3 regions of the Serratia sp. NA_112.1 genome follow, and region 1 is predicted to be linked to each of the others. Evidence: predicted binding sites of a transcription regulator. Region 1 holds the regulator's gene; each other region holds the start of a gene.
The links. Region 1 encodes CRP, which controls carbon source genes, mostly activating them, when cyclic AMP is high. Its sites were predicted from a motif close to ATGTGANNNNNNTCACAT; they were not measured.

Region 1 (2,904 bases):
GGCTCTGTTCTACCAGTTTTTGCACCTCTTCCGGCAGGTGCAGGCTGACGGTGATGTGTTCCTGCAAATCCAGCGCGACCTGGAAGGTGCGTTGCAGGCGCTTTTGTTCGAGATTGCTGGCATGGGGGAGAAAATTAAGTTGTTGATACAGCAAGGTGATCAGATCCATGACCTTTTGCTGGCGCACCAGCAGGGGAGGTAATGCGGTCTGCGGGTCGGTGTGCTGGGTCAACAGCGAATATTTGGCTTCGAAGTAGTCCGCCAGTTCCAGATAGAGCTGATTAAGCGACTCGCGCATCGGCTGTTCTTTCCACAGCTTGAACCAGAACCAGGTAAACAGGCCGTACCAGGCCGTGCCCACGATATATAACACCGGCGCGTGCCAAAGCGGCACCGTACCGGCCATGCTGAGGGAGAAGATGGCGGCAACTAGCGCAGCAGGCAGCAGACGGGCGTGTAGCGGGCTTATTTCACCGTTGACACCGAGCAGCAGCGCCAGGCCGAGCATCAGTATCGGCAGCGGCAACTGCCACAACAGAGCTTGCTGCAGCAACAAACTGCTGAATGCAAACAGTGAACCGCCGACGATCAGGCGTTTAAAGAAGCGTTTATGAGGCGTGTCCAGCCCGGCGATGTTGCAGCAGGCGGGAACCAGGGAAAATAGCAGGCCGTATTGTAGTTGGCCGATCAACAGCCCGAGCAGAACCGGCAGGCACAGCACCAGCGTTTGTCGTAGTGCGTAATTAACTTCCGGATGATAAATCAGTCGGCGCCACATGATGACTAGGGGCATAAAAAAACGGCGCGAATTATCGCGCCGTTTTTTCAGTGATTAACGGGTGCCGTAAACGACAATAGTTTTGCCGTGGGCGGAGATCAGGTTTTGATCTTCCAGCATTTTCAGAATACGACCAACGGTTTCACGTGAGCAACCGACGATCTGGCCAATTTCCTGACGGGTAATTTTAATCTGCATACCATCCGGGTGGGTCATGGCATCAGGCTGTTTCGCCAGGTTCAGCAGGGTTTGCGCGATGCGGCCTGTAACGTCCAGGAAAGCAAGGTTACCCACTTTCTCAGAGGTGATCTGCAGACGGTTTGCCATCTGAGCTGACAGGCGCATCAGGATGTCCGGGTTAACCTGAATCAACTGGCGGAATTTCTTGTAGGAAATTTCAGCCACTTCACAGGCGGTTTTCGCCCTAACCCAGGCGCTACGCTCCTGACCTTCTTCAAATAATCCAAGCTCGCCGATGAAATCCCCCTGGTTAAGGTAGGACAGGATCATCTCTTTACCTTCTTCATCCTTAATCAGCACCGCGACGGAGCCTTTGACGATGTAGTAAAGCGTTTCGGCTTTTTCACCTTGGTGAATCAGCGTACTTTTGGATGGATATTTGTGGATATGGCAATGAGACAGGAACCATTCGAGAGTAGGGTCTGTTTGCGGTTTGCCGAGAACCATTCGCTGTTATCCTCTGTTGTTATCGCTGCCTTGTGTCACAGGGGTCAGAGTTCCCTGTAAAACGTGCTGTCGCCGTTGTTTTAATGGTAGCTGGCAGCAGGTTTTGAGGCGTGTCATAAATATACGCTGTCGCTCTAGCATATTAACTTGCCGGGAGAGCTGCAAGCTACATTCTGTTAACATACCGGTAAAGGAGCCTTTCCCTGGGAGTTTCCCTGAAATCAGTGTCCCGGAAAGATTTATTGCGGCTCTGTTTGTAGCACAGAGTGAGGCGGGTGTCTTGTGTTGTCTCGCTTCAGCATGATTAGCATCAGGTTCCGTTGCCAGTTTCTATGCGAAAGCGTAGTCTGATTTTAAGAAATTAACCGGAGTGACCAGCATGCAGGCAAGAGTTAAGTGGGTGGAAGGGTTGACGTTTCTGGGCGAATCCGCGTCTGGCCATCAGGTATTGATGGACGGCAACGCCGGCGATAAAGCGCCCAGTCCGATGGAAATGGTGCTGATGTCGGTGGGAGGATGCAGCGCGATAGATGTGGTGTCGATCCTGCAAAAAGGACGCAACGACGTGCGTGATTGCGAGGTGAAGCTGACCTCTGAAAGGCGCGAAGAAGCGCCACGGTTGTTTACCCATATCAACCTGCATTTCATCGTCACCGGTAAAGATTTAAGTGACAAAATTGTTGAGCGCGCGGTGAATCTTTCCGCCGAGAAGTACTGTTCGGTGTCATTGATGCTGAGCAAGGCCGCCAGCGTGACCCACAGTTTTGAGATCCGCGCGGTGTCCTGATAGATAAAGGGGCGCGGTCCGTTGCCGCGCTCCGGTAAGTTAGCCGATTTTTTTGCCTTCCAGCAGTTGCTGCACCAGCGGCGCCATAATCAACTCCATTGCCAATCCCATTTTGCCGCCCGGCACCACCAGCGTATTGATATGCGAGATAAAAGATCCCTGCAGCATCGCCAGCAGATAAGGGAAATCGATCTGATCCAGGCCGCGGAAGTGGATCACCACAAAGCTCTCGTCCAGCGAGGGGATCGCCTTGGCGGCGAACGGGTTGGAGGTATCTACCGTCGGCACCCGCTGGAAGTTGATATGGGTGCGCGAAAACTGCGGTGTGATGTAGTTGATGTAGTCTTCCATCGAACGCACCACTGAATCCATCACCGCTTCACGGGAGTGGCCACGCTCGCCGGTATCGCGAATTAACTTTTGGATCCATTCCAGGTTAACAATAGGCACCACGCCGACCAGCAAGTCGACATGCTTGGCCACGTCGTTGTGTTCGGTCACTACGCCGCCGTGCAGCCCTTCATAAAACAGCACGTCGGTCGGTGCCGGTAAGGCTTCCCACGGGGTAAAGGTCCCCGGTACCTGGTTATAGGGCACCGCTTCATCGTAGGTGTGCAGATACTTGCGTGAACGACCGGTGCCGTTGGTACCG
Region 2 (2,904 bases), on a different contig from region 1:
TTCATCCAGCTCGCTATTGTAGCCGGGTGCGATAACGCCGCCGTCACGCACCAGCACCGGCGGTGCTTCAACCACTGCGCGTTCCAGCAAATCCTGCAGTTCATCAAACTGACCGACCTGCGACAGCAGCTGTTGCACATACGGGGTTTCTACCCCTTTGAGTAACGCGTGGATATCCGGCAACTGTTGGAAAGCATGACGCATACGAGCCAGATCGCGTGGACGGGCACTGCGTAATGCCAGACGGGCCAATATGCGTTCCAGATCGCCCACCTGACGCAGCGAAGGCTGCAGATCGGTATACAGATCCTGCAGGGAGCCGATCGCCTGCTGGCGGTTATTCAAGACTTTGATGTCACGGGTTGGCATATGCAGCCAGCGCTTAAGCATACGGCTACCCATTGCCGTCACGCTGTGGTCGAGGATGGCCGCCAGGGTATTTTCGCTGCCGCCAGACAGGTTCTGAGTCAGCTCAAGGTTACGCCGCGTGGCGGCATCCATGATAATGCCGTCCTGCTGACGCTCCATGGTGATGCCACGGATATGTGGTAATGAGGTGCGCTGAGTATCTTTAACATATTGCAACAGACAACCGGCGGCGCGCAGTGCCTGATGGGCCTGTTCAACGCCGAAACCGGTCAGATCGCGGGTGCCGAACTGCAGGTTCAACTGCTGGCGTGCGGTCTCGGGTTCAAACTCCCACAGTGGGCGACGACGCAGGCCGTGACGCTGTTCAATAAGCGACATCTGTTCAAAGGTTTCAGGGTAAAGCAGCTCGGCAGGATTGGTGCGCTGCAACTCTGCCGCCATGGTTTCGATATCAGCGGGTTCCGCCACGCGGAAACGCCCGGAGCTGATGTCCAGCGTGGCATAGCCAAAACCGCGTGCGTCCTGCCAGATTGCCGCCAGCAGGTTGTCCTGACGTTCTTGCAGCAGAGCCTCGTCGGTGATGGTGCCAGGCGTGACGATACGCACTACTTTGCGTTCCACCGGGCCTTTACTGGTGGCCGGATCGCCGATTTGTTCGCACAGAGCGACGGATTCACCGAGCTGCACTAGTTTGGCCAGATAGTTCTCGACCGCATGGTGAGGGACGCCGGCCATGGGAATAGGCTCCCCCGCTGAAGCTCCGCGTTTGGTCAGCGATATATCCAGCAGTTGGGAAGCGCGTTTGGCATCGTCATAGAACAGCTCATAAAAGTCGCCCATGCGGTAGAACAGCAGGATCTCAGGGTGCTGAGCCTTGAGGCGCAGATACTGCTGCATCATCGGCGTGTGCGAATCGAGCTTATCGGTACTATTCATAAGATTACTGTTTCCAATCCATTGAATTTAAAGTTGCTTGTGATGTTGATTGTCATCATTAGGGGTCACGCCGCGGCACAAAAAACTACTCGATAGAGCAGTGGTTGACGGCGGTAAGGATCAATAAGCCCTTAATACTCTCGCTATACTAGCCCAGCGGGCAATCGGCTGTCACAGGTAAAATGGGAAGCTTTACGCAAAGTCGGTTTGTAAGGTATGGATTGCGTTACACAGGTTAATCATGGAGTGATGCAGGGCTGTATTGCAGATGTCCTTAGTGAGTAATCAAAGCAATGCGTTACCCCAATCAGGCGATCTACCGCGAAGGGTACCCTGCTCTGCCTGAAGCTGGCCTGCCAAACCCTGGCCCCCAAAACCCCAGCCATTTACCACTTCTTTTCCATCCCCCGGATCGTCCTATCTTGCTGAAGCGCGCTAATCAAGGGCGAACGATTTTATGGTCACCAATCGACCTATGGACGATCCCGCACACAGAATTATCCATAAACACCCTGCATGTTTTTAACTTATTGTTTATAATTATTATTTGTTTATTTATGACGAATTTATTCAGTAATTAAAGGTTATTTGAGAGACAGGTCACACTATTTTTTTATGTGAAATGTGAAGAGGGTCAATCAGGAAGGTCAAGCAGAGACGGTTCTAACTGCTTGTGGCTTACCGATCCGCTGCACTGCCTCCGTATACTGTCTGCAACCAGGGCAAAGTAAGGGAAATTTTCATAAGGAATGTGCGTGAGGCAATGACTATTGCATCTGGCAAACAAATGACACGGGGCTTTTTTGATTATCTTGAGGGATTGGGTATGGAAAAGAAAAAAATCTATCTGTTTTGTTCTGCCGGTATGTCGACTTCCCTGCTGGTTTCAAAAATGAAAGCACAGGCCGAGAAGTACGAAGTGCCGGTGATCATTGCCGCCTATCCTGAGGCGTTGGCCGCAGAAAAGGGGGCAGAGGCAGATTTGATTCTGCTCGGGCCACAGATTGCCTACACGCTAGCCGAAGTGCAAAAGCAGTTACCCAACAAGCCTGTTGAAGTGATCGACTCTGCTTTATACGGCAAGCTCGATGGCCTGGGCGTATTGAAGGCCGCAGTCGCCACCATAAAAAAAGCTAACCAATAAAGGGGTCTGCCGTGAATACGTTAATTGCCTCGTTGGAAAAGGTCATTCTGCCCTTTGCCGTGAAAATTGGTAAACAGCCCCACGTTAACGCCATCAAAAACGGGTTCATTCGCTTGATGCCACTGACGTTGACCGGCGCGATGTTCGTTCTGATCAACAACGTGTTTCTTAGCTTCGGCGAAGGATCGTTCTTCTTTTCAATGGGCGTGCGGCTGGATGCGTCTACCATTGAGACGTTGAATGGCCTGAAGGCCATCGGTGGCAGCGTTTATAACGGCACCCTGGGGATTATGTCCCTGATGACGCCCTTTTTTATCAGTATGGCTTTAGCTGAAGAGCGCAAAGTCGACCCGTTGGCCGCAGCGCTGCTGGCGGTTGCCGCCTTTATGACCGTGACCCCGTTCAGCGTCGGCGAAGCTTATGCCGTAGGCGCTAACTGGCTGGGTGGTGCCAAC
Region 3 (2,904 bases), on a different contig from region 1:
GGTTACTGTCGATCGACGCCAGCCCTTTGCTGTTCACGGTGCTGCTGCTGTTGTTGACGGCGGCAGCCAAGCTATCGACGGTGCCATGCATAATACGGTTGCTACCCAGCGGGGTGATTTCCGCACGGTCGCCTTTGTTCAGGCCATTGAGCTTGGTTTCTTCCAGATAGGCCAGAATGTAGAAGCTGTTTTTCTTCACCAGCGCCACGGCGACTGAACCCCGGGTGATGTATTCACCGGCATGCACGTTCAGGTTGGTGATCCACCCGTCGGCCGGTGCGCGCACCGTGGTCCGTTCCAGATCCAATTTAGCCAGTTCACGGGTCGCTACGGCCTTCGCCAACTGATGTTCTACGGTTTGCAAAACGTTATTCGCCTGGTCGATCTCTTCCTGCGACATCGCCTGCACACCGAGGCGCACACGGCGGCCGGCTTCACGTCTTTTTTCTGCCGCCAGCGTCTGGTAGTAGGCGACATCGGCATTGGCTTGCGCCAGTGCCTGTTGGTAGCGCGGCTGGTCGATAACCAACAGCACCTGCCCTTTCTTCACCAGTTGGTTATCCACCAGAGGAACATCGGTCAACAGACCAGTGACGTCCGGAGCAATTGCCACCACGTCAGCGGTAAACTTGGCGTCACGCGTCCAGGGGGATTCGGTGTAAAACACCCAGGCCTTGAATATGGCAACGATCCCCAGCAGGACCAGAATCAGAGTGATCGCGATCCGGGCTATTTTTATTGAAAAATTTTTCACAGCGACCTCAAACGAAAAGACAGGTAATCAGATAGAACAAACAGCAGTACAGCGCGGTATTAAACAGCGCTGGATGCCAGACAAAATCGTAAATCCCGGTGGGTTGCAGCAGGCGGCGCAGCAAAAAAAACAGCGCCAGCGAGAGCAGCAACTCAAAAAATATTGGGGGAAAAGACAGTCCGAAAATGACCATAACCGGAAGCAAACTCATTAATTTTTCCTTATCACTCACTGCGCCGGGCGTTAAGAACTCTATCCATTCACATTCTCTTTACATTTTAGCGGACACGCACCACAAATTCTGGCCCAGACAGGTCAGGAACCTGAAATAAGAGTAAACTCTGGAGCGTACATCCGCGATAGGGACTGCGAGGATATCGGAGGGATCGGCCACCATGGCGCTGCCGATCGCACTCGCGCGTTAGTAAGGTCTTTTCACCCGACCTGTTTATATTAGCGTGCTTACTATCAAGTCATCAACAATCTGTGATCTAAATCACTTTTAAGCCAGAGTGAATAATGGAAAGACTAAAACGGATGTCGGTATTCGCCAAAGTGGTTGAATGCGGGTCATTTACTGCGGCAGCGCGCCAGTTGGATATGAGCGTTTCATCTATCAGCCAGACCGTCTCCAAACTGGAGAATGAGCTGCAGGTCAAGCTGCTCAACCGCAGTACGCGCAGCATTGGCCTGACGGAGGCCGGAAAAATCTATTATCAGGGCTGTCGCCGCATGCTGCTGGAAGCCAGCGAAGTGCATGAGCAGCTGTACGCGTTTAACAATACGCCGACCGGCACGCTGCGTATTGGTAGCTCGTCCACCATGGCGCAAAACGTGCTGGCAACCATGACTGCCGATATGCTGAAAGAGTACCCCGGCCTGACGGTGAACCTGGTAACCGGCATCCCGGCACCGGATCTGATCGCCGACGGGTTGGATGTGGTGATCCGCACCGGTGCGCTGCAGGATTCCAGCCTGTTCTCCAAACGCCTGGGTTCAATGCCGATGGTGGTGTGCGCCGCCAAAAGCTATCTCAGCCAACACGGCACGCCACTAAAACCCAGCGATATGGTCAATTTTTCCTGGCTGGAATACAGCGTGCGACCAGATAGCGAGTTCGAGCTGATCGCGCCAGAAGGCATCAGCACGCGCATCTCACCGCAGGGGCGTTTCGTCACCAACGATTCACAAACCATGATCCGCTGGCTGAAAGCCGGAGCGGGTATCGCCTATGCCCCGCTAATGTGGGTGATCGATGAGATCAAACGCGGAGAGATCGAGATCCTGTTCAAAAACTATCATTCGGATCCTCGCCCGGTGTACGCGGTGTACACCGAGAAAGATAAGCTGCCGCTCAAGGTGCAGGTGTGCATCAATTATCTGACCGAGTACTTTAAGCGCGTGGGGGAAGTCTATCAGGGCTATCGCTGAGCAGCACACGACCCGCCAAGGCGCCAAGCACCAGTAATGCCAGCATGCCCAGTCCCCAGATTAACCAGACGGCATACTTCACCCAGGTGAGCAGCAGTGGGAAAGACCCGACCAGCCAGTTCCCCAGTTGCTGCAACTGCGGCAGCCAAGTGTCCAATAGCGCCTGTGGCACCAGGCTGAGCACCCCGGTAAGCTGCGGTGCCAACTGCGCCGAACCATTCTGCGCCAGCCCCATTAGTGCGGGCAACCAGCCCAATACGCCAGAAACCCCCCAGGCCAGCAGCGTCCATAACGCCATTGCCGCCAACAGCACGGCCACACTCCATCCACGTTTTGTCATGGTTGCCCTCCAGTAGTATTAACTGCCTTGCCGCATTGCTGGCAAAAACGGCTACCTGGCGGCAAGGGAGCGGAACATCCGCTGCATTGTGCCACCGCCGTCTCAAAAGGCTGACCACAACGATGGCAATAACGGGCACCTGGCTTGTTAGGTGCCTGACATTGCAGGCATTGCGGCCCCTGATCGCCGTGCTGATTATAACGGTTGCCATGGTGGCCACTGCGATGCCCTGAGCGTTGATGTCCGCCGCCAATACCGCCTTGCCCCAAGAGCTTTTTCAACAGGCTCATCGCCTTCTCCTCTTTGCTTTACGCCGGGTGACAGAATAAACCCTGGAGTAAACTCCAGGGTAAAGCACAGCGAGAGATATTTACGTTTA

Region 2: ACUTQ5_RS12010 (PTS sugar transporter subunit IIB) is a predicted target of CRP. The motif match lies at 1,928-1,945, and genes of this name have one in related genera.
Region 3: aaeR (HTH-type transcriptional activator AaeR) is a predicted target of CRP. The motif match lies at 1,239-1,256, and genes of this name have one in related genera.

The regions. Positions count from the first base shown of each region.
Region 1 is NZ_JBQZFO010000018.1:19,638-22,541, forward strand. Features, by position in the region: gene ACUTQ5_RS21235 (YccS/YhfK family putative transporter) at 1-778, opposite strand, end outside; gene crp (cAMP-activated global transcriptional regulator CRP) at 833-1,465, opposite strand; gene ACUTQ5_RS21245 (OsmC family protein) at 1,845-2,252, shown strand; gene ACUTQ5_RS21250 (phosphoribulokinase) at 2,292-2,904, opposite strand, start outside.
Region 2 is NZ_JBQZFO010000004.1:410,810-413,713, forward strand. Features, by position in the region: gene mutS (DNA mismatch repair protein MutS) at 1-1,305, opposite strand, end outside; gene ACUTQ5_RS12010 (PTS sugar transporter subunit IIB) at 2,132-2,449, shown strand; gene chbC (PTS N,N'-diacetylchitobiose transporter subunit IIC) at 2,461-2,904, shown strand, end outside.
Region 3 is NZ_JBQZFO010000008.1:91,579-94,482, forward strand. Features, by position in the region: gene aaeA (p-hydroxybenzoic acid efflux pump subunit AaeA) at 1-754, opposite strand, end outside; gene aaeX (p-hydroxybenzoic acid efflux pump operon protein AaeX) at 762-965, opposite strand; gene aaeR (HTH-type transcriptional activator AaeR) at 1,274-2,185, shown strand; gene ACUTQ5_RS16250 (hypothetical protein) at 2,148-2,525, opposite strand; gene ACUTQ5_RS16255 (zinc ribbon domain-containing protein) at 2,522-2,815, opposite strand.